2 regions of the Cupriavidus sp. OTU4054 genome follow, and region 1 is predicted to be linked to the other one. Evidence: riboswitches for the same ligand, from Rfam matches in the RefSeq annotation. Region 1 holds a riboswitch; the other holds the start of a gene.
The links. A riboswitch is a leader RNA that binds a small molecule or an ion and turns the genes downstream of it on or off. The one in region 1 is predicted to bind glycine.
Positions count from the first base shown of each region.

Region 2: another riboswitch for glycine. It lies ahead of gcvT (glycine cleavage system aminomethyltransferase GcvT); the one in region 1 lies ahead of AAHB16_RS26425 (D-amino acid dehydrogenase).

Region 1 is NZ_JASATF010000028.1:31,660-47,684, forward strand. Features, by position in the region: gene AAHB16_RS26385 (CusA/CzcA family heavy metal efflux RND transporter) at 1-702, opposite strand, end outside; gene AAHB16_RS26390 (efflux RND transporter periplasmic adaptor subunit) at 717-1,928, opposite strand; gene AAHB16_RS26395 (TolC family protein) at 1,948-3,216, opposite strand; gene czcI (cation efflux protein, CzcI family) at 3,299-3,640, opposite strand; gene AAHB16_RS26405 (TFIIB-type zinc ribbon-containing protein) at 3,684-3,962, opposite strand; gene AAHB16_RS26410 (type 1 glutamine amidotransferase domain-containing protein) at 4,134-4,814, shown strand; gene AAHB16_RS26415 (aminotransferase-like domain-containing protein) at 5,055-6,602, shown strand; gene AAHB16_RS26420 (FdhF/YdeP family oxidoreductase) at 6,948-9,257, shown strand; glycine riboswitch at 9,314-9,418, shown strand; gene AAHB16_RS26425 (D-amino acid dehydrogenase) at 9,626-10,873, shown strand; gene AAHB16_RS26430 (DJ-1/PfpI family protein) at 10,973-11,707, shown strand; gene AAHB16_RS26435 (solute symporter family protein) at 11,771-13,234, opposite strand; gene AAHB16_RS26440 (hypothetical protein) at 13,177-13,491, opposite strand; gene AAHB16_RS26445 (DUF485 domain-containing protein) at 13,502-13,792, opposite strand; gene AAHB16_RS26450 (aminotransferase class I/II-fold pyridoxal phosphate-dependent enzyme) at 14,010-15,314, shown strand; gene AAHB16_RS26455 (NAD(P)/FAD-dependent oxidoreductase) at 15,322-16,025, opposite strand, start outside.
Region 2 is NZ_JASATF010000027.1:79,058-93,192, reverse strand. Features, by position in the region: gene gcvP (aminomethyl-transferring glycine dehydrogenase) at 1-2,249, opposite strand, end outside; gene gcvH (glycine cleavage system protein GcvH) at 2,346-2,726, opposite strand; gene gcvT (glycine cleavage system aminomethyltransferase GcvT) at 2,825-3,949, opposite strand; glycine riboswitch at 4,036-4,173, opposite strand; glycine riboswitch at 4,194-4,280, opposite strand; gene AAHB16_RS26220 (glycine zipper 2TM domain-containing protein) at 4,355-4,579, opposite strand; gene AAHB16_RS26215 (UvrD-helicase domain-containing protein) at 4,872-6,968, shown strand; gene AAHB16_RS26210 (response regulator) at 7,328-8,056, shown strand; gene AAHB16_RS26205 (ATP-binding protein) at 8,062-9,375, shown strand; gene AAHB16_RS26200 (ABC transporter substrate-binding protein) at 9,392-10,570, opposite strand; gene hemN (oxygen-independent coproporphyrinogen III oxidase) at 10,746-12,209, shown strand; gene AAHB16_RS26190 (hypothetical protein) at 12,275-12,838, opposite strand; gene AAHB16_RS26185 (c-type cytochrome) at 12,997-13,902, opposite strand.

The DNA.
Region 1 (16,025 bases):
CTCGCCCCGCCGCTCGATATAGCCCGCGCCCACGTTGTCGTTGTTCTTGTCGAGCGCCCCCACGATATCGGCCAGCGTCAGGCCGTACGACGCCATGCGTTCCAGACTCGGTGCGACGAGATACTGGCGATCGAAACCGCCGATGGCATTGACGTCCGCCACGCCGGTCACATTCCGCAACTGCGGCCGCACGACCCAGTCCTGGATCTCGCGCAGATCGGCCGTGTTGTACGCGCTGCCGTCAGGCTTGCGCGCGCCCTCTTCCGCCTCCACGGTCCACAGGTAGATTTCGCCGAGGCCGGTCGAGATAGGTCCCATGGCCGGCGTAATGCCGTCGGGCAGCGACGACCGCGCCTCCTGAATACGCTGGTTGACGAGTTGCCGCGCAAAGTAGATGTCGGTGCCGTCCTTGAAGATCACCGTGACCTGCGACAGCCCGTAACGCGACAGCGAGCGCGTCTGCACGAGGCCAGGCAGGCCCGCCATCACGGTCTCCAGCGGATACGTGATGCGCTGCTCGGTCTCCAGCGGCGAATACCCCGGCGCATGCGTGTTGATCTGCACCTGGACATTGGTGATATCGGGCACCGCGTCGATCGGCAGCCGTGTGTAGTTGTACCCGCCGAGCAGTGCCATGCCGAGCACGGCCAGCAGGACCAGCCATCGCTGCTCGATGGCGAAGCGAATCAGACGTTCGAACATGCGCGCCTCCCGCTTCAGTGGCTATGCTCGGTGCCGGCCTTGCCGAGCTCCGCCTTCAGCACGAAGCTGTTGGCGGCGGCATAGCGGCGGCCCGGCTCGAGCCCGGAGACGATCTCGGACACGCTGTCGCTGGTGCGGCCCACGGTGACCGGCTGCGCGCGGAAGCCGTCCGGCGTCTCGACGAACACCACGGTGCGACCCTCCACCTGCTGAACGGCTTCGGGTACCACCGATACCGGTACCTGCTGGGCCGCGCCAAGCACGTTCACCGTGACGAACAGCCCCGGACGCCATGCCATGTCCGGATTCGTCAGCGTCACGCGCGCCTTGGCGGTACGCGTCTGCTCGCCGAGCAACGCGCCCACGTACGACACCGTGCCCTCCGCCTTGCTGTCCGACGCCGTCGACCGGATCGTGGCCCGCTCGCCCACGCGGACGCTGCCGAGATCGCGCGCGGCCACGACGAATTCCGCCCACACGGAACGCAGGTCGGAGATCGTGAAGATGGCCGCATCGGCCGCCACGGCCTCGCCGAGCGTCAGATGCTTCTCCACGATCATGCCGTCGAACGGCGCGCGCAACTCGAACCGGTTGAGCGCGCCGCCACTGCCGGTGTCGGCACCGATCGCGGTGAGCTTCTGCCGCGCGTTCTGCACGCCGATCTCGGCTTCCTGCAGCGCATTGCGCGCGGCCAGATAGTCCTGCTCGGCGGAGATCTTCTGCTCCCATAGCGACTTCTCGCGCGTATAGGTCGTGCGGGCGAGTTCGAGCCGCCTTTGCGCGGCCAGCAGCTCGCTACGCTGGTCGGACAGCGCGGTGCTGGCAATCACCGCGAGCACCTGCCCCTTGCGCACCATCTGTCCGAGGTCGGCGGGTACGGCTTCCACGACGCCGGCCAGACGCGGCACGACGTGCGCGGTGCGGTCTTCGTTGAAGCGGATTTCGCCGGGGAACGACAATGCGCCCTGCACGCTGCCGGCCCTGGCCTCGGCGACGGTGATGCCGGCCTGATGGATCTGCTCGCGTGTCAGGCGCACCGTGTCTTCAGCGGGTTTCGCGGCCGGCTTCTCCTCACCGTGCGCCTGCGCGCGCGCTTCGTGGGCATGGTCCTCGTCATGACCATCCTCGCCGCCGCCGCGGCCGATCAGCAGCACCGCGGCCGTGGCCAGTACGCCTACCACAAGAATGGCGATGATCGTTCTCGTTTGCTTGTTCGTCATGTTCATGTCTGTAGCGCGGTCGCGTTCAGCGGCCGAGAATGCGGTCGATCGTGGTGGCGGACTGGTACGTGCGGGACAGCACGCCGAGGTAGCGAATCCGCGCCTGGAACAGCGTGCGCTGGGCATCGAGCACGTCGAGGTAATTGAACTTGCCCGACTCGAAGCCGATGGTCGCGGCGCGGTAGGCCTGCTCGGCCGCGGGCAGCACGGTGCCTTTCAGCGTCTGCGCCGACGCGCGCGAAACGGACAGCACGTTGGACGCCACCATCAGATCGTTGCCAAGCCGGATGCGCGCGGCGAGATATTCGTCCTGCGCCTTGTCCGCGCGCCGGATCGCCTCGTACAGGTTGCCCTGATTGCGGTCGAACAGCGGCAGCGGAATGGATACGCCGATCACGGCCATATTGCGATTGGCATCGTTGTCGCGCTTGGCGCCGATGCTGACGGTCAGGTCCGGATACTGGCGGCTGCGCTCGACGCCGATCAGCGCCTGGCGGCGCTCGATCTCGACGCGGCTGGCCACGATGTCCGGCGATTCGTCGAGCGCGGCGCGCAGCGCATCGGGCGCGGGACGCGACGGCAGCGCGTCGAGGTCGCCCTGCGCGTCCGAGAATTGCGGGGCATCGTTGCCCCACAGCGCGGTCAGTGCCTGCCGCGCGCTCCGCAATTCGGCCGTGGCCTCGTTCAGTTCGAGCTCGACGTTGGCCTGCTCCACGCGCGCCTTGGTCTCCTCGACCGGCGATATCTTGCCCGCGGCCACGCGCTTGGCGGTCACGTCCGTCCCGCGTGCGGCAATCTCGAGCGAGCCCTGCGCAAGCTTGACGCGCTCCTGCGCGATCAGGACCGAGAAAAATCGCTCGATCACCGCCGCACGGAGGTCTGCGCGAATGCTGCCCAGCGATGCCTGCGCGGCCTCCCGCCCGCGCTCGGCGGCGCTGATGCGCGCCGAACGCTTGCCGCCGAGTTCGATCGGCATATTGATCTGCGCGGTCGACGTGCGCGACGAGCGGCGCGTGTCTTCCATCAGCGTCGCGATCTCGGGGTTCGGGATCACGCGCGCCTGGATGACGGCGCCTTCGCTCGCATCGACCTCGCGGCCCGCCGCGGACAGCGTGAAGTTACCGCCTGCTGCAAAGCCGAGCGCAGCATCGAGCGTCAGCGGACCCGCGGGTTCGGTGACGGCGTTGGCATACCCCGACGCCACAGGGAGTACCTGCGCGTACGCGGCGAAAGATAAAGCGAATGAGCTGGAGATAGCGGCCGCCAGCCCGAGCGGCAACAAAAAGGTTCGCATCGAATTGCACCTGAATAAATAGCAGGAGAATCCGGCGGGACGGCTGGCTGGAAATCAGATAGACAGGAGACGTCTCGCCGGGTCAGGCGAGACGGGACCAGTTGGGACGTTCGGGTGCCTCGGGCACATGCGAGCGGATCTTGCGGTCGATCGACGGCATCGACGCCGGCACCCGTTCGTGAAGCGTCACGCCCGACGGGGCGATGGACGCAAGCGGTGTCGACGCCACGTGGCAATAGTCGCAGTCGGCGTCGACGAGCGTCTTCGCGTCCTGCTTCTTCTTGGCTTCGTGCTCGTGTTCGTGATGCCCCAGATGCCACGACCGCGCGGGCTGCTGTTCATGCTGGCAATACGGTACCGCCGCAGACCAGGCGAACTGGAACGGCAGGACGAGCAGCAGGAAGATCAGAAAGACGCGGCGCAAGGGGTCGGGGAAAGTGGTGAGAACAATGCGGAAAGCCGGTAGCTTAATCGAAAATCTCTTCGAGCCAGGATTTGCGGCGCTTGCCGTGGCCACCATGGCCGTAGTCATGGTCGCGCGAGCCCTGTTGCGGATAACGATAGTCCGACGACTCGTGACGCTCGCGCGCCGCGCGCGGCGCCCTCCCATCGGTCGCGCGTTCGACCAGCTTGTCCAGTTCCCCGCGATCGAGCCAGACACCGCGGCATTGCGGGCAGTAATCGATTTCAATGCCCTGGCGATCCGTCATCGTGAGCACGGCATCGGGGCAGACCGGACATTTCATGGAGCGTCTCCGTTCGAAAGCGTTGCGACGCGAACATTTTATGGGCGGGCTCCATGACCGTGCCGTTTCTGACCTAAATGTAATGTTGATGGACATATCCGCAGGGTCGCCTACAACGATTGAGCCCTTCCCCCCGGACCGCGGCGAACCATACCGATATGAGGTGACGAGATGAAAATCCTGATAGTGCTGACCTCGCATGACACGCTTGGCAATACGGGCAAGAAGACGGGCTTCTGGCTCGAGGAACTGGCCGCGCCCTTCTACGTATTCAAGGAAGCCGGCGCGGAGATCGTCCTTGCTTCGCCGAAAGGTGGCCAGCCGCCGCTCGACCCAAAAAGCAATGAACCGGGGTTCCAGACCGACGACACGCGGCGCTTCGAGGCCGACAGCGAGGCACGCGCGCAGCTCGCGCAGACGCACAAGCTCAAGGACGTCGCGAACGACAGGTTCGACGCGGTGTTTTATCCGGGCGGACACGGGCCGATGTGGGACCTCGTCAACGATCAGGATTCGATCGGCCTGCTCGAGCGCACCTACGCGGCAAAGATTCCGCTGGCGCTCGTCTGTCACGCGCCAGGCGCGCTGCGCTATGTGAAGGGTCCCGACGGCAAGCCACTGGTGAACGGCAAGTCGGTCACAGGCTTCTCCAACAGCGAGGAAGAGGCGGTGCAACTGACGAACGTGGTGCCGTTCCTCGTCGAGGATGCGCTGAAGGCCAACGGCGGCAAATATTCGAGCGGACCGGACTGGGTCTCCCATGTACTGACCGATGGACTGCTGGTCACGGGCCAGAATCCGGGATCGTCGGCCGACGGTGCGCGCGCGTTGCTGAAGCTGCTGCGGAAATAGAACGGGAACGACGTCGTGGACGAAGGTAAGGCGTCGGTGAGACCAAGGTACTAGCGGTTTCGAATTCGCCTAAGCCCTTTCACGAAAAAGCGCCCGGTATCGGGCGCTTTGCGCTTTTGTCTGCTCAATAAGTCAATGTTAATGACGGATCTGTCATTGTTCTGAGCGGAATTTGTCGGGCTCGGCTCCTTACTGTGTCGCCATGTGCCAACGCCGCATGCGGCCACCCGGAGTCCCCCGATGATCGCGACCACGCTCGAACCCGTCCACGACGTCATGCCCAGCCAGGCTGGTGCCGATATCTCGTCGATGCTCTATCACCGTATTGCCGATGCCATCGAGCGGTCGATCGATCAGGGCATCTTCCGCGCCGGCGAGCGCATTCCGTCGGTGCGGCAGGCAAGCCAGCAGCATCGCATCAGCATCAACACCGTGGTGCGCGCGTATCTGCTGCTCGAAAGCCGCGGCGTGATCGAAAGCCGGCCGCAGTCGGGATTCTTCGTGCGGCCGCGTTTGGATTTCTCGGCAACGTCGTCGCCGGTATCGACCGAGCGCCTGATCGCGATGCATGACACGGCCGCACGATCGGCGCCCGCGGTCGATGACGACATCGACGTCACCTCGCTCGTACTCGGCACGCTGCGCGCGATCCAGCAGGACAACGCGATGCCGCTCGGCTCCCCGTATCCCGATACCGCGCTGCTGCCCTCGCAACGCATCGCGCAATACGTGGGCGTGCAGGCGCGGCGCTGCGGCGACAGCGCGATGCTCGACGGACTGCCGCCCGGGCATCCGGCACTGATCCGCCAGCTCGCGCGCCGTTACGTCGAGCGCGGCCAGCCGGCGGATCCCAACGAGTTCATCGTGACATGCGGCGCGACGGAAGCCGTGCGCCTGTGCCTGCAGGCGGTGGCGCGTCCCGGCGATGCGGTGGTCGTCGAGTCGCCCTGCTATTACGGCATGCTCGAGACCATTACCCACCTGGGCATGCGCGCGATCGAGATTCCGAGCGATGCGTCGGGCAGCATCGACATGGCCCTGCTGCGCGAGGCCATCGATACGCAGACCGTGGCCGCCTGCGTGATCACCGCCAACTTCCCGAATCCCGTGGGCCGCCAGATGCCCGAAGACAAGAAGCGCGAGATCGTCGAGTTGCTCACGGGCAGGGACATTCCCATCGTCGAGAACGACGAATACAGCGAACTGCACGTCGGCGCGCACCATCCCACGTCACTGAAGACGTACGACACGCGCGGAATGGTCCTGCATTGCGGCTCGTTCTCGCGTTGCCTCACGCATCGCCACCGCATCGGCTGGGCATTGCCGGGCCGCTTCCGCCAGCAGGTGGAGAAGCTCAAGTTCCTGAGCGCGATCACGACGCCGCCGAGCGTGCAGCTCGCGATTGCCGAGTATCTGCAGCACGACGGATACGACCATCACCTTCGCCGGTTGCGCCGGCGCATCGTCCAGAACGCCAGCATCGCGATGGCGGCGATCCGTCGCTGCTTCCCCGCGGGAACGCGCGCGCATGCGCCGGAGGGCGGATACCTGATGTGGATCGAACTGCCGCAGGGCATCGACACGCTGGCCCTGTACCGCAGCGCGCTCGCGTGCGGCATCTCCATCGCGCCGGGCCGCCTGTTCAGCAGCGACCATCGGTTCGCCAATTTCCTGCGGCTGAACTTCAGCGGGGAATGGACGAGCGAAACCGATCGCGCGATGCAGACGCTCGGCCAGCTTGCCACCGCATCGATGGCGACTTCCGATCGCTCGCAAGCCCTGCATTGATCCGTAAAAAAAGTGCCCGGAGCCGCTGCGTGCAGCAACCGCCGAAACGCCTCACCCCGGCGGAACTCCGGGCACCAGTGCAGCCAATGCGCCGAGGTGAAAAACGACTCGCTCGTCTCTTATATGAGGAGCAAGCGACGAGATACAAGCATCGTCCGCATGCACTGTAGTGCGAATGCGCTACGCCGAGGGACACAGTCCATCGCCACGTCATGCAATACAGCTTGCGCCGGCACTGTGCCCCCGGATCGTCGAATGGGTTGTATCCGTTTGCATCGCGACGCGAGACCTAATCTTGGAACCACTGCGATTCACGCCCCCTGAAGACCTGAAGGAAACAAAGTCATGAGCAGCAAGCCGACCCCCGAAGACGGTTACATCGCCCCCTACACCCACCCCGCAGCCGGATGGGGCGCTCTCAAGTACGTGGCCATCAATCTCGTGAAAGAGAAGGTGGCCGGCGGCAAGTACGTGACGTTGTTCCGGCAGAACCAGCCAGACGGCTTCGACTGTCCCGGCTGCGCATGGCCCGATCGCGAACATGGCTCGACCTTCGAGTTCTGCGAGAACGGCGTGAAGGCGGTGGCGGCGGAAGCCACCAGCAAGCGCGTCACGCCCGAATTCTTCGCGGAACATTCCGTCACGTCGCTGCTCACGCAGACCGATTACGAACTGGAGCAGCACGGCCGCCTGACGCATCCGATGGTCTACGACGCCTTGGCGGACCGCTACGTCGCGGTCGACTGGGATGAAGCGTTCGCCCTGATCGCGCGCCATCTGCGCGCGCTCGACACGCCGGATGCGGCGGCGTTCTATACGTCCGGTCGCGCAAGCAACGAAGCCGCGTTCCTGTACCAGTTGTTCGTGCGTGCCTACGGCACCAACAATTTTCCCGACTGCTCGAATATGTGCCACGAGGCCACGAGCCGCGGCATGCCCGTGACCGTCGGTGTAGGCAAGGCGACCGTGGTGCTCGACGACTTCGAACATGCGGACACGATCCTGATCTTTGGCCATAACGCGGCGACCAACCATCCGCGCATGCTCGGCGAACTACGCGAATGCGCGCGCCGCGGCACGATGATCGTGTCGATCAACCCGCTGCGCGAGCGCGGCATGGAACGCTTTACGAGCCCGCAGCATGCTTCGGAGATGATCACGGGCAGCAGCACGAAGATCGCGTCGATGTTCGTGCAGCCGCAGCTCGGCGGCGATTTCGCGCTGATCAAGGGCATGGCCAAGCGCCTGATCGAAATGGACGATGCGGCGCGCGAACGCGGCGAGCCATCGCTGATCGACGAGGACTTCGTGCGCCGTCATACGCATGGCTACGATGCGTTCGTCGCCGACCTGCGCGCCGAGAACTGGGCCGACATCGTCGAGCAGTCGGGCACGACGTTCGAGGAAATCGACGCGCTGACCGGCGTCTATGCGCGCGGCAAGAACGTGATTGCCTGCTGGGGCATGGGCCTGACGCAGCACAAGAACTCGGTGCCGACGATCCAGATCCTCACGAACCTGATGATGATGCGCGGCAATATCGGCCGCCCGGGTGCGGGCCTGCTGCCGGTGCGCGGCCACTCGAACGTGCAGGGCAACCGCACGGTCGGCATCGAGGAGCAACCGACCGAGGCGTTTCTCGATCGGCTGGAGAAGGCGTTCAACTTCGAGCCGCCGCGCAAGCACGGCTATGACGTGGTCAACACGATCTCGGCGATGCTCGAAGGCAAGGTGAAGGTCTTTGTCGGCCTGGGCGGAAACTTTGCGGCGGCCACGCCGGACACGCCGCGCACGCAGCAGGCGCTGCGCCAGTGCGACCTGACCGTGCACATCGCGACCAAGCTCAATCGCAGCCACCTGATCCACGGCCGCGACGCGCTGATCCTGCCCACGCTGGGCCGCACGGAGATCGATATGCAGAATGGCGTGCCGCAGGGCGTCACCGTGGAAGACTCGGTCTGCATGGTGCACGTGTCGTACGGCATGAACAAGCCCGCGTCCCCGGACCTGATGTCGGAGACCGCGATCATCGCCAACATGGCCGCCGCGACGCTCGGCAATCGCAAGATCGACTGGCTCTGGTACGCACAGGACTACGCGCGCATTCGCAATGCCATCGAGAAGGTGCTGCCAGGTTTCGAGGACTACAACGCGCGCATCGCCGTGCCGGGCGGCTTTCATCTGACGCCGCCGGCGCGGGACCGCATCTGGGATACGCCGTCGGGCAAGGCCGAGTTCCTCGTGCACCCGATCGTCAAGGACACGCCGATCCGCCAGGCGCGCGCCGAGCACGGGGACAAGCTGCTCGTGATGATGACCACGCGCTCGCACGACCAGTACAACACGACGATCTATGGCCTGAACGACCGTTATCGCGGCGTGTTCGGCCTGCGCCGCGTCGTGTTCATCAATCCGTCCGATATGGATCGCCTGGGCTTCAAGGCGGGGCAGCACGTCGATATCACGAGCGTGTGGGCAGACGGCGTGACGCGGCATGTCCAGGATTTCCGCCTCGTGCCCTACGACATCCCGGCCGGCTGCATCGGCACCTACTATCCGGAGACCAACCCGCTGGTGCCGCTGGAGAGCACCGGCGACGGTTGCGGCACGCCGACGTCGAAGTCCGTGCCGGTGTTGCTGACGGCCGCCGCCTGAGGGACACGCCAGCAACGGCGGTGCTTGACAGCCTGACGGGTTGATAGGCATAGTAGCCCGCGACATCGGGAGAGTCCGCGCCCCCACGCAGCAGCGAGGGCGCGGCGCCGAAGGAGCAACCGCCCCGGAATCTCTCAGGTACCACGGACCGGTGTCACCATTGCACTCTGAAGAACCACGGCGCGTACGTCCGCCGGCGGTACCGAAGGAGCAAGCGATGCGCCCCGCCCTGCCCCGCCCTGCCCTGTTGGGCGGCCGTTGGGAGGCGGCGCATCCGCGAATCTCTCAGGTCAAGGACAGAGGGGGCGTCCGCATTGCGCAATCCTGCGCACGGACTGCCATTTCCCTGACGTCCGGAAGACCTTTCCATGAAAACCATTGCAGTGATTGGCGGCGGCATTACCGGCGCCACGACCGCTTACGCCCTCGCCCGGCGCGGCCTCTCCGTCACGATGTTCGAACGTCACCGCTATGCGGCGATGGAGACATCGTTCGCCAATGGCGGGCAGCTATCGGCGTCCAACGCGGAAACCTGGACGCACTGGTCCACGCTGTTCAAGGGCCTCAAATGGATGCTGCGCAACGACGCGCCGCTGCTCGTGAATCCGCGCCCGTCGTGGCACAAGCTGAGCTGGTTTGCCGAGTTCATCGCATCGATGCCCCGCTACCGCGCGAACACCGTGGAGACGGCCCGGCTGGCCATCGCCGCGCGCGCCCATCTGTTTGCGTGGGCAGAAGCCGAAAACATCGACTTCGACCTGAAGCGCCGCGGCATCCTGCATATTTACCGCAACAAGGCTGGCTTCGACCATGCGGGACGCGTGTCGGCGATGCTGGCGGAGGGCGGGCTCGAGCGCCGCGCCGTGACGCCCGAGGAAATGCGCGCGATCGAGCCGACGCTGGCCGGCACGTATTACGGCGGCTATTACACAGAAAGCGATTCCACTGGCGATATCCACAAGTTCACGACGGGGATTGCCGCCGCGGCGGCGCGGCATGGCGTGACCACGCTCTATGACCAGCAGGTGACGGCGGTGAACACCGATGGGACATCGGCCCGCGTCACGTCCGTGTGCGACGGACTGCCCGCCACGCGCGAGTTCGACGCGGTGGTGGTCTGCGCGGGCGTGGCCAGCCGCGACTTTGCGCGCCAGCTCGGCGATCGCGTGAACATCTATCCGGTGAAGGGGTATTCCATCACGGTCAATCTCAACGATGCCGCGAGCCAGTCCGCTGCGCCGACCGTCAGCCTGCTCGACGACGAGACCAAGCTCGTGACCAGCCGGCTGGGCGCCGACCGGTTTCGCGTGGCGGGCACGGCCGAATTCAACGGCATCAACCGCGATATCCGCGCGGATCGCATCCGTCCGCTCGTCGATTGGGTCCATCAGTGCTTCCCCGGCGTGAGCACGCGCAGCGTGGTGCCGTGGGCCGGACTGCGGCCGATGATGCCGGACATGATGCCGCGTGTGGGACGCGGCCGCGCCGCGAACGTGTTCTACAACACCGGCCACGGGCATCTGGGCTGGACGCTGTCCGCGGCGACCGCCGACATGATCGGCGACGTGGTGGCCGGCGTCGCGGCGGGCACGGCGGTGCGGCTGGCCGTGGCGTAGGTGGTTGACAGGGGTCCGGGATCGTCCTATCGTGCGATTGTCCTAGTTCAAACATTGTTTGAACTAGGACGTTATCGATTTCTGCTTACAGGAGGCACCATGACCCCAATTCCCACCGACATTCCCCTGAAGATCGGCGGCCTCATCTTCCCGAAGATGGACCAGTGCGACTTTACCGGCCCGTTCGAGGCGCTCGCGCGCGTGCCCAACTCGACCTTCTTCACCATCTGGAAGGACAAGCAACCCGTGCGCGATATGGCCGGCATGCAACTGGTGGCCGACACGACCTTCGACGAGGCCCCGCAGCTGGACGTGCTGCTCGTGCCCGGCGGCCATGGCCAGGAAGCGCTGATGGCCGACGAGGCGGTGATCGGCTTTATCCGCCGCCAGGCCGCCGGCGCGCGCTATGTGTACTCCGTCTGCACCGGCGCGCTGCTTTGCGGCGCGGCGGGCCTGCTGCAAGGCAAGCGCGCGACCACCCACTGGACCGCGATGGCAACGCTGCCGTTCTTTGGCGCGATTCCCAGCGACGACCGCGTCGTGATCGACGGCAAGTATGTGAGCGCGGGCGGCGTGACATCCGGCATCGACGGGTCGCTGATCATGGTGTCGCTGCTGCGCGGCGAGACCGTGGCGCAGGAGCTGCAGCTGTACATGAACTACGACCCGAAGCCGCCGTTCAATGCCGGTTCGCCGAAGACGGCGCCGGCACCCATCCTGGAAACGGTCACGCAACGCGCGGCACCGATCACGGCGCAGCGGCTCGCCACCGCGAAGGCCTATCAGGACAAGGTCGCCAGCGACGCAAGCAAGGACGCATCGGCAACGGCCTGATTATTGCCCGGCGCAAACAAGAAGGGCCGCTCGCAAGGCGGCCCTTTTTTCAGTTCGGGTACATCAATGCGACGTCGCCTCCGCACGCCCGCGCCCGGTATAGCGCCGCAGACGCAACTGCTGCCACAACTGCGCATCGGTGCGTTTGGCGCTGACGAGGCTGCCGACGATCACGAGCAGGAAGCCGACCGGAATCGAGACGAGGCCAGGATTGCGGAAGCTGAACAACGGCTCCGACAGGCCAAGGAAACTCGGGTACTGCATGATCGGCGAAACGAGCACGAGCCCGATCGCGCAGAGCGTGCCGCCCAGCACGCCGCAGACGACGCCCGTGGTGTTGCAGCGTTTCCAGTACAACGTCAGGAGCAATGCCGGCAGGTTGGCCGAAGCGGCCACGGCCAGTGCGAGGCCGACGAGCTGCGCGACGTTCTGGCCCTTGGCCAGCAGCCCGATGCAGATGCTGAGCACGCCCACGCCGACCGCGGCGGACTTGGCCGCGATCAGTTGCTCGCGCGGCGTGGCGGTGCCGCCCTTGATGGCGCCGACATACACGTCGTGCGCCAGCGCGGACGATGCCGCGAGCGTCAGACCGGCCACCACCGCGACGATCGTCGCGAACGCCACCGCCGCCACGACGGCCATGGCCAGACTGCCGATGGCCGTATTGGCGCCGCCCGCGATCATCTGCGCGAGCAGCGGCGCGGCGAGGTTGCCCCCCTTGTCGAGCGCGGTGATCTGCTCGGCGCCGACGTGAAAGGCCGCGGCAAAGCCGATGGCGATGATCAGCAGATGGCATCCGCCGATCAGCAGCATGCCCCAGAGCACGGACGAACGCGCCGCGCGGGCATCCGGCACCGTGAAGAAACGCATCAGGATATGGGGCATGCCGGCCGTGCCGAGAATCAGCGCGAGGCCGAGCGAGATCTGCTCGACGGGGTTCTTGAGGAACAGGCCAGGTTCGAAGAAGCGCTGCACGTCCATGCCCGCACCGGCGAGCCTCGCGACGTGCGCCTGCATGTCGGGGCTGTGCGCGAGGCCATCGAACAATGCATTCACCGAAAAGCCGAACGGCGACCACGACAGCACCACGAGCACGAAGCATGTCGTGATCAGCAGCACGGCCTTGATGATCTGCACCCATGTGGTGGCCCGCATGCCGCCGAACACCACGTAGACCATCATCAGCGAACCGGTGGCAATGACGGAGACCTCGTAGTCAATGCCGATGAGCGCGCGCACGAGCACCGCGCCGCCGACGATCTGCGGAATCAGGTAGAAGATGGACACGATCACGCTGGACAGCGCGGCCACCAGCTTCGAGGCGCGAAAGCCGTTGCGGGAGGCCAGCACGTCGCCGAAGGTGTAGCGGCCGAGGTTTCGGCACGGCTCCGCGACGAGCAGCAGGATCGGTATGAACGCGATAAAGAAGCCGGTGAGGTAGAGAATGCCGTCGAACCCGTAGATGGCGATCAGGCGGACACGCCGAGGAATGCGGCCGCGGAAAGATAGTCGCCGGCGATCGCGAATCCGTTCTTCATTCCGCTGATGCCGCCGCCGGCCGTGTAGAACTCCGCCGCGGACTGGCCGCGCCGCGCGGAAATGTAGGTGACCAGCAATGTCAGCGAGATCATCGCCGCGAAGACGGCAAAGGCGAGCCAGCGATACTGCGGGGCGACCACGCCCGCGCCCGCGGCTTGGGCGGCGGGCGCGAAAATGGCCAGTGCGGCGGCGCACAGCGCCAGCGGACGCGACATCGCGCGTGGATGTTTCAGGGGGGATTTCACGTTCGTCGCCTCAGAGGGGAAGGGAATGCATGACGTCGTCGGTGGCCCGCATGCGCACGACATAGATCCACGCGACGATGCCGCCGAACAGATACTGCGAGACCGCGAGCAGCATGCCCACGTTGACGCGGCCGATGACGCGGATAGCGCACAGCGGCTGGAAGTACGCGGCCATGATCAGGAGGCCGAAGTAGTAGAGCGCGAACGCGCAGAACAGCGTGGTCAGCATGCGCCGGTGGCGCGCCGCCTCGGCTTCGAATGCGTATAACGCGGCGATACCGGTGTCGTCTGTGGGTTTCAAGGTGTTCCCCTTGCAGTGGAAAAGATGGCTCGACGGTTTGTACTCGTTATTTTGTCCTAGTACAATAAACCGGTATGGAAGAAACGCAAGCCTAGGGATTTCCCTATGTCCCGTCCTGGCGCGGCGAAAGTGCACAACGACAGTGCAGTTTTGTCCCAGACGCTATAATTTTTCGTATGATTTTTTTGGATGTCCCTGACGGGACAAACCACTCACGATGAAAGCAGCAGAGATTTTCAGCAGCCTGGAAGACCGGATCGTTCGCGGCGAGCTGCGCGCGGGCGATGCCTTGCCGACCGTGCGCGAGGCTGCCGAGCTGTGGCAGGTCAACAAGAACACCGTGGCCGCGGCATACCGCATGCTCCAGAACGCGGGGCTGATCTTCAGTTCCGGGCGCAACGGCTCGGTGGTCGGCGGCCCGGTGGCGCCGCACGCGGCAACGGGCTGGACGCCGTCGTACGACGGGGTGATCGCGGCCAATGGCGGCAACCCGGACCGCACATTACTGCCCAGCGCGCTGATGGTGCGCGCGCAGTTGCAGAAGGTCTCGACCGATCCGCTGCTCTATGGCGAGGCGGACGAGGCGGTGCCGTTGATGGAATGGGCGCGCGAATCGTTCGGCGGCGATGGCGTACCTGCGGCATCGCTGTTCGTCGGTAGCGGGACGATGGCCGTGCTGGACACGGTACTGCGGAACTGCTTGTCACCCGGCGATGCGGTGGCGCTCGAAGATCCCGCCTATGCCACGACCATCGGGCTGGTGCGGTCCATCGGCCTCAAGCCGGTGCCGATGGCCATGGATGCGCAGGGCGTGCGGCCCGAAGCGTTGCAGGCCGCGATCCAGGCCGGCTGCAAGGCCGTGGTCCTGAGCACGCGCGCGCAGAATCCGACCGGCATCTGTACCTCCGCCGAGCGCGCGAAGCAATTGGCGCCCATCGTCGCGAAGGCCAGGCAGACCCTGTTCCTCGACGACGACCACTCGAGCCTGCTCGAACTCGCGCCCTACCGTAACTTCGTCTCGGCGAACGCCGAGCATTGGCTCGTGACGCGTTCGGTCTCCAAGTTTCTGGGGCCCGACATGCGTGTGGCCGTCGCGGCCGGCGATGCGCTGACGGTCGCGCGCATCGCGCGCGCGCAGGCTTATGCGATGGGATGGGTCAGTTCGCTGCTGCAGCGGCTCGTGGGCGGCCTCCTGCAGCAACCGGCGGTGCTATCGCTCGTGCGCGAGGCGGGCCCCGTGTATCGCGAGCGGTATGCGTATATGCAAAAGGCGCTGCGCGGCATCGGCATCGAAACGGTCGGCACCGCGGGCTTCAATATCTGGGTGCCTTGCGAGAACGAAGCGCTTGTCGCGCAAAGCCTCATCAGCAGCGGCTGGCGCATCCGCACCGGCGCCGACTTCACGCTCGAGGCCGCGCCCGGCTTCCGCGTGACGACGGCCGCGCTGGACAAGGATGCCGCCGATGCATTCGTCGCGGCGCTCGCCCAGGCAATGACCGTGCGGCCGCCGCAACTGGCATGACGACGTCTCAAAGGATCTCGTCGCGCAGGTAGTACCACCGGTACAGCATGGCCTGACCGAGCCGCCGGAATGGCGTGGCCCAGTGCAGGGGCAGCGGGGAATCGTAGATCGGCAGCGTGAACGCGCTGTCCGCGCGGCCGGCGATGCGGTCGGCCATACGGCGCCCCGCGTGGGCGGAAAACGAGACACCGTTGCCGCCATAGCCCAACGCGTAGAACACCGATTGCGACGGATCCGGCTGCACGATGCGGGGCATCATGTCGTGGCTGACGTCCACCCAGCCCCACCACGAGTAGTCGATCTGGATGCCGCGCAGTGGCGGAAACTTCCGCGCGATGGCATCCACCAGCAGCTGGTAGTGCTTCTCCGCCGGCGCGTCGGCGCCGGTAATCGCGCTGCGGCTGCCGATCTGCAGGCGCCGGTCGGGCAGCAGGCGGTAGTAGAAGCGCAGCGTGCGCGTATCGGTGATGAAGGTCGTCGACCGGAATCCCGTCGCTTCGATCTCGGCGTCGGTCAGCGGCCGCGTGACGATCGAGTTCGACAGCACCGGGAAGCAACGGCCGCGCAGCAGCGGCGTCAGGCCGGGCGCGGTGTAAGCACCCGTGGCGATCGCCACGGCGCGCGCGCGGACCGTGCCGCCTGGCGTGCGCAGATAGTGGCTGCCGTTGCGCGACTCCCAGCCGACGACCGGGCTCGCCGGATGCACACGCG
Region 2 (14,135 bases), on a different contig from region 1:
CTGTCCTGGTTCGGCAGGAAGTCCGCGAGGTGCGCGCCCACGGCAACCGGACCCACGCCCGGGCCGCCGCCGCCGTGCGGAATGCAGAACGTCTTGTGCAGGTTCAGGTGCGAGACGTCGCCGCCGAAGTGGCCCGGCGCGGCCGTGCCCACCATGGCGTTCATGTTGGCGCCGTCCACGTAGACCTGGCCGCCGTGGCGATGCACGATTTCGCAGATTTCCTGAACGCCCGCTTCGAACACGCCGTGCGTCGACGGGTACGTGATCATGATCGCGGCCAGGTTGGCGCTGTGCTGCTCCGCCTTCTTCGCGAGGTCCGCGAGGTCGACGTTGCCGTTGTCGTCGCAGGCCACGACCACCACCTGCATGCCGGCCATCTGCGCGGAAGCGGGGTTGGTGCCGTGCGCGGACGACGGAATCAGGCAGATGTTGCGATGGCCTTCGCCGCGGCTTGCATGGTACTTCTGGATGATCAGCAGGCCCGCGTACTCGCCCTGCGAGCCTGCGTTCGGCTGCAGGCTCACGGCCGCGTAGCCGGTGGCCGCGCACAGCATGGCCTCCAGCTGGTCGATCATCTCGCGGTAACCCACGGTCTGGTCGAGCGGCGCGAACGGATGGATGCGGCTGAACTCGGGCCACGTCACCGGGATCATCTCGCTAGTGGCATTCAGCTTCATCGTGCACGAACCGAGCGGGATCATCGTGCGGTCCAGCGCGAGGTCCTTGTCCGCGAGCATGCGCAGGTAGCGCAGCATCTCGTGCTCGGCATGGTGCGTGTTGAACACGGGGTGCGTCAGGTACGCGCTCTGGCGCGCCAGCGCGGTCGGGAAACCGTCGCCGACCGTGGCTTCGATGGCGTCGAAGTCGGGCAGCGGCTTGCCGTGCGCGAAGATTTCCCAGAGCGTGACCACGTCCGCGCGCGTGGCGGTCTCGTCGAGCGAGACGCCGATGCGCGTGCCGCCCGCGTGGCGCAGGTTGATGCCGTGCGAGGTGGCGGCCGCGTGGATCGCTTCGGTGTTGAAGCCAGTCTCGAACGTCAGCGTGTCGAAGAAGGTCGCGTTCAGCGGCGTGTGGCCCAGCGCCTGCAGGCCGGCGGCCAGCGTGGCCGTCAGGCGGTGCACGCGCTGCGCGATGCGCTGCAGGCCCTGCGGACCGTGGTAGACCGCGTACATCGAGGCCATCACGGCCAGCAGCACCTGCGCGGTACAGATGTTCGAGGTCGCCTTCTCGCGGCGGATATGCTGTTCGCGCGTCTGCAGCGCGAGGCGGTAGGCCTTGTTGCCCTGTGCGTCGACGGTCACGCCGACGAGGCGGCCCGGCATCGAGCGCTTGAACGCATCCTTGACGGCCATGTAGCCCGCGTGGGGACCGCCGAAGCCGAGCGGCACACCGAAGCGCTGCGAGTTGCCCACCGCGACGTCCGCGCCCCATTCGCCGGGTGCCACGATCAGCGTCAGCGCGAGCAGGTCGGCGGCGGCCACCACGAGACCGCCGGCCGCGTGCACCGCGTCCGCGATCGCGCGGTAGTCGGCCACGTCGCCGTTCACGCCCGGGTACTGCAGCAGCACGCCGAAGGCATCGGCGCCGGCCGCGTCGGCCGCGGGGCCGACCTTGATCTCGATACCGAGCGGCAGTGCGCGCGTGCGTACCACTTCCAGCGTTTGCGGGAGCACGTCGTCGGCCACGTAGAACGTGTTCGAGGCATGCTTGTTCACGCGCTGGAGCAGCGTCATGGCTTCCGCGGCGGCCGTGCCTTCATCGAGCATCGACGCGTTCGCGATGTCCAGGCCGGTCAGGTCCGTGATCATCTGCTGGAAGTTCAGCATCGCCTCGAGGCGGCCCTGCGAGATCTCGGGCTGGTACGGCGTGTACGCGGTGTACCAGGCGGGGTTCTCGAAGATATTGCGCAGCACCACGCCCGGCGTGAGCGTGTTGTAGTAACCCTGGCCGATGAAGCTCTTGAACACCTTGTTCTTCGACGCCAGCCCGCGCAGCTTTGCCAGCGCGGCTTCCTCGGTCAGCGGTGCGGTGAATTCACCGAGCGGCATGCCGTCGCGGCGGCGGATGGCGGCCGGGATCACGGCATCGATCAGCGCGGCGCGGCTCTCGTAACCGAGCACCTTCAGCATATGGCGCTGTTCGGCGGAGTCGGGGCCGATATGACGGGCGGCGAAGGCGTCGCGCGCCTCCAGTTCGGCCAGCGTGGGCCGGGATTGCGCGGCAGCGTTCGTGGGCAGCGGGGCGTTCATGGCAAGGATCTCGTTGTGGCGGCACCGGTGGTCGGCCGGTGCGCCGGGTACATCGGGGGGCAGCTTCCCGCCGGCTCAGCGGGAAGCGATGTCGGCTCAGGCGCCGACGCTGGCCTTGTAGGCGTCCACGTTCATCAGGCCGTTCACGTCGTCGCCGTTGGCCGGCTTCAGCTTGAACAGCCACGCGTCGAACGCGTTGGCGTTGACGCTTTCCGGAGCGGCCGTTGCGGCCTCGTTCACGGCGATGACTTCACCGGCCACCGGCGCGTAGATGTCGGAAGCGGCCTTCACCGATTCCACGACGGCCAGCGCGTCGCCGGCACCGACCGTGCGGCCGACCTCGGGCAGTTCCAGGAAGACGATGTCGCCCAGCGCGTCCTGCGCGTGGTCGGTAATGCCGATGGTCAGGGTGCCGTCGGCTTCGACGCGTACCCACTCGTGCGACTCGGTGTACTTGAGGTCGGCGGGGAAGTTCATGAGGGTTCTCCGGATGCAGATATCGGGGTTGGGGTGCCGGCGGGCGGCCATGCCTGCCGGCGGTCCATCGTGTTGTTGGGCGACCGTGGTTGCGAGCGTCAGCTCACGAGTGCCTTGCCATTGCGCACAAACGGCAGTTTAACCACAGTTGCAGTCAGTTTGCGGTCGCGAATCTCCACCTGCACCTCGGCGCCGGGTGCAATGTCCTTCGGCAACCGTGCGAATGCGACAGACAGCGACAGCGAGGGGCTGAACGTCCCGCTCGTGATCTCGCCGTCGCCGGAGGCGGTGACGACCTTCTGGTGCGCGCGGAGCACGCCCTTGTCGCGCAGGATCAGGCCGAGGAAGTTACGCTGCTGGCCGTTGGCGACGAGCGCCGCCTTGCCCGTGAAATCGCGTTCGCTCTGCAGATCGACGGTCCAGGCGAGGCCGGCGTCCAGCGGCGAGGTCTCGATGTCCATGTCCTGGCCGTACAGGTTCATGCCGGCCTCGAGGCGCAGCGTGTCGCGCGCGCCCAGCCCGGCCGGGCGGACGCCCGCGGCGTGCAGCTTCTCCCAGATGCCGGCCACGTTCTCGGCGGGCACCACCAGTTCGAAACCGTCTTCGCCGGTGTAACCGGTGCGGGCGACCATCAGTTCGCCGACGGCGGGATCCTGCACGACGACGGCGTTGAACGGCTTGAGCGCGTCGGCCGGCTGGGTCGACGGGAAGGCCGCGTAGACGCGGGCGCGTGCGTTCGGGCCCTGTACGGCGACGATCGCAAGCGCGTCCGTGCCGGCGGGCACCACATCGCCGCGGCGGGGCGTGATGGTGACACCGCTGCCGGTGGCGGCGTTGCGCGCGCGGATCCATTCGATGTCGCCGAGGGCCGTGCTCGCGTTGACCACGAGGCGGAAGCGATCTTCGGCAAAGAAATAGACGATCAGGTCGTCGATGACGCCGCCCTTGTCGTCGAGCATGCAGGAGTAGAGCGCCTTGCCCGGCGTCTGGAGCTTGTCGACGTTGTTGGCCAGCAGGCCGCGCAGGAACGCGCGCGTGTTGGCGCCGGCCAGGTCGACCACGCACATATGGGAAACGTCGAACATGCCGGCGTCGGTGCGCACGGCATTGTGCTCCTCGATCTGGGAGCCGTAGCTGACCGGCATGTCCCAGCCGCCGAAGTCGACCATGCGGGCGCCGAGGGCGCGGTGGATGGCGTTGAGGGGCGTGGCCTGGAGCGTCATGGAGGGCTTTCCTTTGGTCGCGAAAACAAAAAAGGGGCCATCCGTCGCGAGGCGCCGTGGTGTTGACCACGATGCCCGTCGCGACGGATGACCCCTCTGTCCTCGATACCTGAGAGATTACGAAACGCTGCGCGTTGTTCACGCTCCGCTTCGTGCGCCCCTTCGGTGGACACGCTCATCATGCATGAAAGCAATGACGGGTGTCGCTCTCCAGAGTTCGGTAGCAACGCTGTGCATAGTTGTACCGATCCGCCCGGTCCTTGGTGCCTGAGAGTTTTCGGGTGATACCCCTTCGGCGGCGCAGATCTGCGCGCTCTCCCGGACGGATGCGCGTGAATGTACGGGAGGGCCGGAGCGGTGTCAACGGCCCGCGCCCCGATTCCCTCCCGCGTATGCCGCGTGTAATTACTTCCGGTCGTTGGTAATCACATTACCCACGACGCCGCCCACCGCCGCGCCGCCGAGCGTACCCAGCGCGCTGCCGTTGGTCAGCACGGCACCGCCGGCCGCGCCCACGCCCGCGCCGATCGCGGTATTCCGCTGCTTCGGCGACCAGTCCGCGCAGCCCGCGAACAGGCTGACGGTCAAGCCGATCAACGCGACGCGCGAGAGTTTGTTCAAGGTAGTCATGATGGCCCTCCATGTGGTGTTGAGTTATGGGTGGCACGGCGTTCCGAATCGGCTGACCTCGCGTGCCATGACACTAAGAGGCAACATTCGTGCCGCGAGTTGCGCGGGCTTACGGACCCTTACCAAGTGTTACCCCGGTGAAACACCTCGACCGGCGCTCGCGCGGGGTGACGGACCCGCCGGGATCTGCGTGCTACCATCGACCGCTTTCGCACGGCGGACCGTGCGTGCCTTTCGGGCCACGCCGATGCCGGCTGAACCCCGCCCAGAATCTCTCCCGATCTCCACCCCCATGACCCACGGACTCAACGCCGCGCAATCCGAAGCCGTCCGCTACCTGGACGGGCCATGCCTCGTGCTGGCGGGGGCGGGCTCCGGCAAGACGCGCGTGATCACGCAGAAGATCGCCCACCTGATCGAGGACAAGGGCTTCGAGCCGCGCCATATCGCCGCCGTGACGTTCACGAACAAGGCGGCGAAGGAAATGCAGGAGCGCATTGCCAAGCTGATGGAGGGCAAGACCACGCGCGAGGGCAAGCGCATTCCGCTCAAGCAGCTCACGGTGTGTACGTTCCACTCGCTTGGCGTGCAGATCCTCCGCATGGAGGCCGAGCATCTGGGCCTGAAGCCGCAGTTCTCGATCATGGATTCGGACGACTGCTTCGGCCTCGTGCAGGAGCAGCTGGCCACCACGGACAAGAAGCTCATCCGTAGCGTGCAGGGCACGATCTCGCTGTGGAAGAACGGCATGGTCGATCCCGAGACCGCGATCGCGCAGGCCGCCAACGGCGACGAACATCAGGCCGCGCTCGTCTATCGCAATTACGTGGCCACGCTGCATGCCTATCAGGCGGTCGACTTCGACGACCTGATCCGGTTACCGGCCGAACTGTTCGCGCGCGACGAGGCGGTACGCCTCAAGTGGCAGAACCGGCTGCGCTATTTCCTCGTCGACGAGTACCAGGACACCAACGCCTGCCAGTACCAGCTGCTCAAGCAGCTGGCCGGCGGCTCGCACCTGCGCGCGCCGGCGTTCACCGCCGTGGGCGACGACGATCAGGCCATCTATGGCTGGCGCGGCGCCACGCTCGACAACCTGCGCCTGCTGCAGACCGACTATCCGGACCTGAAGGTCGTCAAGCTCGAGCAGAACTACCGGTCGACCGTGCGCATTCTCGAGGCCGCCAACGCGGTCATCGCGAACAATCCCAAGCTGTTCGACAAGAAGCTCTGGAGCGAGCACGGCATGGGCGATCCCATCGCCGTGCATGGGATGAACGACGAGGAGCACGAGGCCGAGTCCGTCGTGTTCCGGCTTTCCGCGCACAAGTTCGAGCGGCGCGCGCAGTTCCGCGATTACGCGATCCTCTACCGCGGCAACCATCAGGCGCGGCTGTTCGAGCAGATCCTGCGTCGCGAACGCATTCCGTACGTGCTGTCCGGCGGCCAGAGCTTCTTCGACAAGGCCGAGATCAAGGACATCTGCGCGTACCTGCGGCTGATTGCCAACCCCGACGACGATCCCGCGTTCATCCGTGCGATCACCACGCCGCGCCGCGGCATCGGCACGACCACGCTCGAGGTGCTGGGCACATTCGCGGGACAGGCCAAGGTCTCGCTGTTCGAGGCCGCGATGATGGGCGGTATCGAGGGCAAGCTGCAGCCGCGGCAGCTGGAACCGCTGCGTGTGTTCTGCGAATCGATGGTCCGGCTGGCGGACCGCGCCGGCAAGGATCCCGCGACCGTCGTGCTCGACGACCTCATGGAGGGCATCCACTACGAGGCGTACCTGTACGACACGTTCGACGAGCGGCAGGCGCAGTCGCGGTGGACCAATACGCTCGAATTCCTCGACTGGCTCAAGCGCAAGGGCACGCGGCCCGAGCCGGCCGACGGCGCGGAAGCGACGGGCTTCGATAATGCCGACGGCTTTGGCGACGAGGGCAAGAACCTGCTCGAGCTCACGCAGACCGTGGCGCTGATGAGCATGCTCGAGGGCCGCGAGGAAGATCCCGACGCGGTGCGGCTTTCCACGCTGCATGCGTCCAAGGGCCTCGAGTATCCGCACGTGTTCCTGGTCGGCGTGGAAGAGGGCATCCTCCCCCATGCGCGCGAGGACGAGGACATGAGCGACGAGAAGATCGAGGAAGAGCGCCGCCTCATGTATGTGGGCATCACGCGCGCGCAGCGCAGCCTGCAGATCAGCTGGTGCAAGAAGCGCAAGCGCGCGCGGGAAACCTACTCGTGCGAACCCTCGCGCTTTATCGCCGAGATGAAGCTCGAAGACGCCCCCGCGCCGAAGGACGAGACGCCGGCGATGAGCCCGAAGGACCGCCTCGCCGGCCTGAAGGCGCTGCTCGGCAATGCCGGCAAGCCGGCCGCGGGCTGATGTCGGCGGGGCTGCAATACAACTGATACAAGCCGGACAAGACCGCCCGCGCGGGCGCCCCTAGCATGGCGGAACGCGAGACGTCTCGGCGTCATGCGTCACACCGCGCTCGCCCTTCGGTTGCGGTGTGGCCAGGCATGCGAGCCTGGCTTCTTCCCTGTTGGACGCTCCCGGCGCGGCAGCACCGGGAGCGTTTTTTTCCGGGTCGCCGTCTGCCTTGCGCCGGGCATGGCGCATACATCACGTACCAATACCGATACAAATCGGCCTCGGCAGGCCACGGGCAAGCTGGTACAGTGATTTGCGCTTCGGCGCCGCGCCGCGGTGCGCCCGCAGCTGCCCTGCCTTATCGAGTTGCCATGGATCTTTCGCCCTCGCTTCCCATCCGCTTGCTGATCGTCGATGACGATCCCCAGATTCGCTCCATGCTTGCCGAATATCTAGCGACCTTCGGCATGGAGGCGGACGGCGCCGAAGGGGGCGCGGCGATGCGGTCGGCGATGAGCCAGAACAGCTACGACCTCGTCATCCTCGACCTCTCGCTGCACGGCGAGAATGGCCTGACGCTGTGCCGCGAGCTGCGCGACCAGGGCGACACGCCCGTGATCATGCTGACGGCGCGCGCGGAACTTGCCGACCGCGTCGTGGGCCTCGAAGTCGGTGCCGACGACTATGTGACCAAGCCGTTCGAAATGCGCGAGCTCGTCGCGCGCATCCACACGGTGCTGCGCCGCAGCCGCGCGGACAACAAGCGCGCCGCCGTGGCCGCGGGGCACGAACTGCGCTTTGCCAACTGGCGGCTCAACACGACGCTGCGCCAGCTCGTCGACGAGGAAGACACGATCGTGCCGCTCTCGAACGCCGAGTTTCGCCTGCTGCTGACCTTTATCGAACATCCGAACCGCGTGCTGGACCGCGAGGTGCTGATCAACCAGGCCCGCGGGCGCGACCTCGACGTGTTCGATCGCAGCATCGATCTGCTCGTCTCGCGCCTGCGCCAGAAGCTGCGCGACGATCCGCGCGACTCCGCGCTGATCCGCACCGTGCGTGGCGAGGGGTACGTGTTCACCGGCAGCGTGGAACATTGACGCGTATGGCCGAGTCGATGCCGCCGTCGACCGACGTGCCGCCCGCGGGCATGGCAGTCGCGCGCGCGGAATCGCGCAGTGAATCGAGCACGGAAAGCGTCTGGCACGACCGGCGCCACGACTCGATGTTCGTGCGGCTGTTTTTCGTCATGGCCGCGATCATGCTGGCCGTGCATGTGCTTGGCGTCACCGTCATCGAAGGATTGTTTCCACGCCCGGGTTCCGACCGGCACGCGCAACAGATGCGCCGCGCGGCGTCGGACGCGATGGCGGGCATGGGCGGCATGGCCACCGCGCCGCAAGGGTTGCTGCAACGCGCCGATACCGACGGTGACGGCGATATCGACGACGACGATTACTACGGGCCGCCGCTGCGCAGCCTGCACGACAATCGCTTCGGTCCGGGGTTCAAGCCGGAACAGGGCGGCATGCGTGGCGGTCCGCCGCCGGGCGGTCCGTTGCACGGCCTGTGGCCGCCGCATCTCGGCATGGTGTTCCAGCTCGCCGCGATCCTCATCGCCTCGTGGGTCGGCGCGCGGCTGCTCGCGCGTCCGGTCCAGCAGCTCGCGCGCGGGGCGGGGCGTCTTGCGCAGGACGTCCACGCGCCGCCGCTGGACGAGCACACGGGCCCGGCCGAAGCGCGTGCCGCCACGCATGCACTGAACCTGATGCAGCAGCGCATCCGCACGCAGCTCGCGCAGCAGTCGCGGTTTCTTGCGGCGGTGTCGCACGACCTGCGGACGCCGCTCACGCGCATGAGCCTCCGCATCGAACGCATCGAAAGCAATGACGTGCGCTACCGGCTGCGACAGGACCTCGCCGAGATGAACGGGCTGATCGACGCCACGCTGTATTACCTGCGCGAGCGCGACGATGCCACGGGCCCGCGCCAGCGTGTCGATGTGCAGGCGCTGCTGCAGGCCATCGTCGACGATGCGCAGGAGATCGGGCAGGACGTGGCGCTGATCGGCAGCGCGCAGCCGATGCATGCGTACCCCGCGGAATTGCGGCGCGCGGTCGTGAACCTCGTCGAGAACGCGCATCGTTATGGCGGTGCCGCGCAGATCGTGCTGTCGGACAGTGCCGAGCGCGTGGTGATCGATGTATGCGACAGCGGGCCGGGTATTCCGCCCGCCGAACTGCAACGCGTGCTCGAGCCGTTCTACCGCGTGGAGTCGTCGCGCAGCCGCGCGACGGGCGGCGTGGGCATGGGCCTCGCGATCGCGGCCGATATCGTGGCGCGCCATGGCGGCGAGCTCGAGTTGTCGAACCGTCTGGAAGGCGGCCTGCGCGTGCGCATCGTGCTGCCGAGAGACTGAGCCCGAGGAGGGATGGCTAGGCCCGCTGCGGGGCGCCGTCCTTGCCGATGACCGCCAGCTGCACGTACTGCGACCCGCGCGCGCCGCGCGTGAAATCGAGCAGAAAATCCCCGACGTCGATCCGCGACTGCATCGCGCGCCGCAACTCCGGCGCCCCCGGTGCGCGCGTACCCGCCGCTGCGCGCGCGAGCCATGCCGCGCCGATGTATCCGGCCAGCGTCGCGGGCGAGGGCGGTTCGTCGAGGTACTGCTTCATCCGTGCCACGTGTTCCTTCACCACGCGCAGCGTCGACGCCTGCGGGCCCGGCGCCACCTGCGTGAGCACGATGCCGCCCGCATAGCGCGCGCCAAGAATCTCGCGCGCCGATGCCGGACTGACCGATGACAATCCCACCAGAAAGCCGAACCAGCCCCGCGCGGCCAGCGCGCGGCCGAGGTTGCCGTACGCGAGCGTATCGCCGGCAATCAGCACGGCACCGGGCTTGCGCGCCGCGATCTGCCGCGCGCTTTCCGTGACGTCGCCCGTCAGTTCGAATGCGCGCGTCGACATGTCCTGCTCCATCCGCGCGAGCCACGGCGTCCCCTTGCGCAGCGTGCCGGCCGCGAAGTCCGGCGCGACGGCGAGCGCGATACCCGACAGGCCGTAGCTGCGCAGCTGCTTCACCGCGGCATCGAGTTCGGACTCGTAGTCGGACCGCGTGTACCAGACGTTGTCCGCGGGCAGGGCCAGGCCGGACAGCGGCGCAACGATCTGCACGCCGCGGCGCATGAGGTCCGTCGACTGCACGAGCGCCGGCAGCAGGCCGTCGCCGGGGCCGAACAGCACGTCGGCGCGCTCGTTATCGACGAGCGCCAGGGCCTGCCGCAGCGCATTGCGGGGATCGGGATCGGCGTCGCGCACGATATGGGCGATATGGATGCCGCCGTTCGCGGCACCGTTTGCCGCATTCGACGCATCGAACAGCACCTTGGCGCCCGCGAGGTAATCGCGGGCAAGATCGGCCTGCGTCCCCGCGCGGTCGACCAGATGCACGACCACGAGTTGTCGTCGCCCGATGGTCGCGGGACTGGCGGTCTGCGCATACGACGGCCATGCCCAGCCCGCGCCGAGCGCAGCCAGTGCCGATAGCGTTCGCCGGCGGGCAACGGACACGGGGAGCGCATGCTGCGCGGACGGTGCGGGCGATGGACGCATGGCGGGCTCAGGTAGCACGGGTGGCTCACGAAGGGCGGAGCGTAGCCAGCGTTCGTGTCTGCGTTGTGACGCCCGGCCTGTGGATAACTTCGTTGCCGTCGACTTGATACCGATCAACGCGCGCGGAAATTCGTGGGAATACGATCTCGAACATCGCCCCACCTCCGTATGCGCCATGTCAGGCCCCGACTTTCCGTTTCTCTTTCCCTTTTCCTGCCCCTCCCAATCGCCGCCTGCGGCCGTCACGCGCTTCGATCGCGATGCGCTCGCCGACTTCCGCGCGCTGGCCGGACGCATCGATGGCAACGGTCCGCGCTATACGTCGTATCCGACGGCCGATCGTTTCCATTCGGGATTTCCGGAGGCCGGCTATCTCGACGCGCTCGACGATTGCGCGCGGGACGCTTCGGCGCCGCTGTCGCTCTACCTCCATGTCCCCTTCTGCGACAACATTTGCTACTACTGCGGCTGCAACAAGATCGTCACGCGCGATCATGGCCGCAGCAGCCGGTACGTCGACTATCTCGTGCGCGAGATGGTGCTGGTGGCGCAGCGGCTCGGCACGCGGCGCCCCGTCATGCAGTCCCACTGGGGCGGCGGCACGCCGACCTTTCTCGATCCCGGCGAGATGGAACGCGTGATGGCGGCCCTCGATGCGCATTTCGATCTGTTGCCCGAGGGCGAACATGCGATCGAGATCGACCCGCGCACCGTCGACGACGCGCGCATGTCGCGGCTGCGCGATCTCGGCTTCAATCGCATCAGCCTCGGCGTGCAGGACTTCCATCCCGAGGTCCAGCAGGCCATTCACCGCGTGCAGCCGTTCGCGCAGACGCGCGACGCGGTGTTCGCGGCGCGCCGGCTCGGTTTCCGCTCGGTCAGCATGGACCTGATCTACGGGCTGCCGCACCAGACGACGGCGCGGTTCCAGGAAACGCTCGATCGCGTACTGGTACTGCTGCCGAACCGCATCTCGGTCTACAGCTACGCGCATCTGCCGCACGTGTTCAAACCGCAACGCCGGATCGACACAGCCGCGCTGCCGGCGCCGGCCGAAAAGCTCGACATCCTCGTCTCGACGATCGAACGGCTGACGGCGGAGGGGTACGTCTATATCGGCATGGACCATTTCGCGCTGCCCGACGACGACCTCGCGCGTGCCCAGCGCGACGGCCGGCTGCAACGGAATTTTCAGGGCTATGCGACGCATGCGGGCTACGACCAGCTCGGCTTCGGCGTGTCCGCGATCGGGTCGGTGGCGGGACGCTATGTCCAGAACTACCGGACGCTCGACGACTACTACACGGCGCTCGACGCGGACCGCCTGCCCGTGTCGCGTGGCTTCGAGATGTCCGCGGACGACCATCTGCGCAAGACGGTCATCGGCGAGCTGATGTGCAACGGCAGGCTCGATATCGCGCAGATCGAGGCACGCTTCGCTATCGATTTCGCACAGTCTTTCGCCCCCGAACTCCGTGACCTGGACGAACTGGCCACGCAGGGCCTGGTACGCCGCGACCCGACGCGCATCGACGTCACCGCACTCGGCCGACTGCTGGTTCGCCGGATCGCGATGGTGTTCGATCGTTATCTGAGAGAGGCGGAACCGGTGCCGCTGCGGTATTCGCGGGTGGTGTGAGGAGGGCGATGAGTAGAGAATTCAGAGAACGACGAGTTTGCAAACCGATCTCCGCTCGCTTATCATCAAGCCGTTGGGTCCGCTGGGGCGTCGGATAGTTGTTCGTTACCCGAGCGAGCGTACCCTTCAGATTCCAGGCCGCTTTCGAGCGGCCTTTCCTTTTTCTGGCATGCGGGAGGGGCTTCGGCTTGCCTTGCCGGACTGACATCGCCTTTCGGAATGACCGAGTACAACTCGGCTCTCGGCTTCCGTGCCGTCAACTCCAGGATTGCCATGTCCCGCACTGCGCTTCCGTAGCGATCCACGCGTACAACGATACTCCGAACGGTAGTCATCTTGCTCGATGCATGGACGACGGCGGACTCGGCCAGCGCGCTTGTCATTTGAGCTATCACATCGTCGATGGTGTAGCCATCTCTCACGATCCGGCTCTGATGCAAATGCCGCCCAAGAAAGACGATCTCGGGTAGTTCGAGGCCAGGGAGTCCGTGCGCGGTCCTGGCGACATTGATGGCGTCATGTTGTGCGGCTGTCAGTTGGCCGATGAGCATCGGCCTGAGGCGGACGCCTTCTGCGATGTGCTTGAGATGAGCACGAATCTCACCCTCGATACCCTCGAATAGCGGCATGTGCCTGTTCACCTCGTCCAAAGAAAAAGGCCCGCAGTTGCGGGCCTTTTTGAGAATCAGTGCTCGACTCGATACGAGCGTCACTGTCTTCCTTGGCGAGGGAACCAACAATGGCAACAATCCGAATTCAGATCACTGTTTGATCCCAAACAACTCTGTCACTTCGCGGCGTTGACCATGTAGTTCGAGGCTGCGATCACGTCGGCGTCCGGGCCGCCGTAGCCACCCTTCGGCGGCATCACGCCCTTGCCCTTCAGCGCGTAGTTGTGGATGGCGTCCATGCCTTCCGCGATACGCGGGGCCCAGGCCGCCTTGTCGCCGAACTTCGGCGCGCCGGCGACACCGGCGGCGTGGCAGGCGGCGCAAACCTGGTCGTAGACCTTCTTGCCGACCTCGGCCGACGCTGCGGCCGGTGCTGCGGGCGCGGCGGCCGGAGCGGCGGCAGCTGGGGCAGGGGCGGCAGCTGCGGGTGCGGCAGGTGCAGGGGCCGCAGCGGCAGCCGGTGCTGCCGGCGCCGAGGCCTCGGCCTGCGCCGGCGCGGCGGCGGCCGGTGCCGGGGCGGGCGGCTCGGGGAACTTGGCACCGCCGGCGTCGGCCATGTAGACCACGGCGCGGCCGAGTTCGTAGTCGGTGTAGTCGTCAGGCGTGGTGCCGGCGCGCGCGGGCATGGCGCCCTTGCCGTGCAGCACCGAGTTCAGCAGGCCATTGAAGCCCTGTCCGATCCGCGCGGTCCAGTCCCCGGCGGTACCGTACTTGGGCGCGCCGGCCGCACCGGTCGCGTGGCACGCGGCGCAGACTTCCTTGTAGACCTGCTCGCCCGTCTTGAAGACGCGCGGCGCGTTCGGATCCTTGATTTCGAGAGAGGCGATCGGCTTGATCCGATCGTTGACCGCTTCCGCCGTCTGCGTCGATCCGGCCCCTTCGAGGGAACCGTGGCCTACGAAGTTGACCAGCAGGATGATGACAATGATCGGGATCAGGAAGGCAGCAATCACCACAGCGATCAACTGCTTGGGCGTCTTGATGGGAGACTCGTGATGGTCGTTATGGACGTCGTCACTCATACAGAACTCTCGATTTTGCAGGAAACCTGGTGCAGCTCGCGTTTAACGGCTTGCTTTATATGGCCCTTTGTCGGGGGTGGATTCTGTCGCCATCTGCGCCATCGGACTGTCCCGGGTCACGCTCGGGGCAAGCACCGCCTGAAAAGGCAACGCAAGAGCCACGAATCGACGCAAATAGCCAAGGATTATAAGCCCAACCCCGGTGCGTGGGGGCCAAAAGCGGCGGCTGCGAG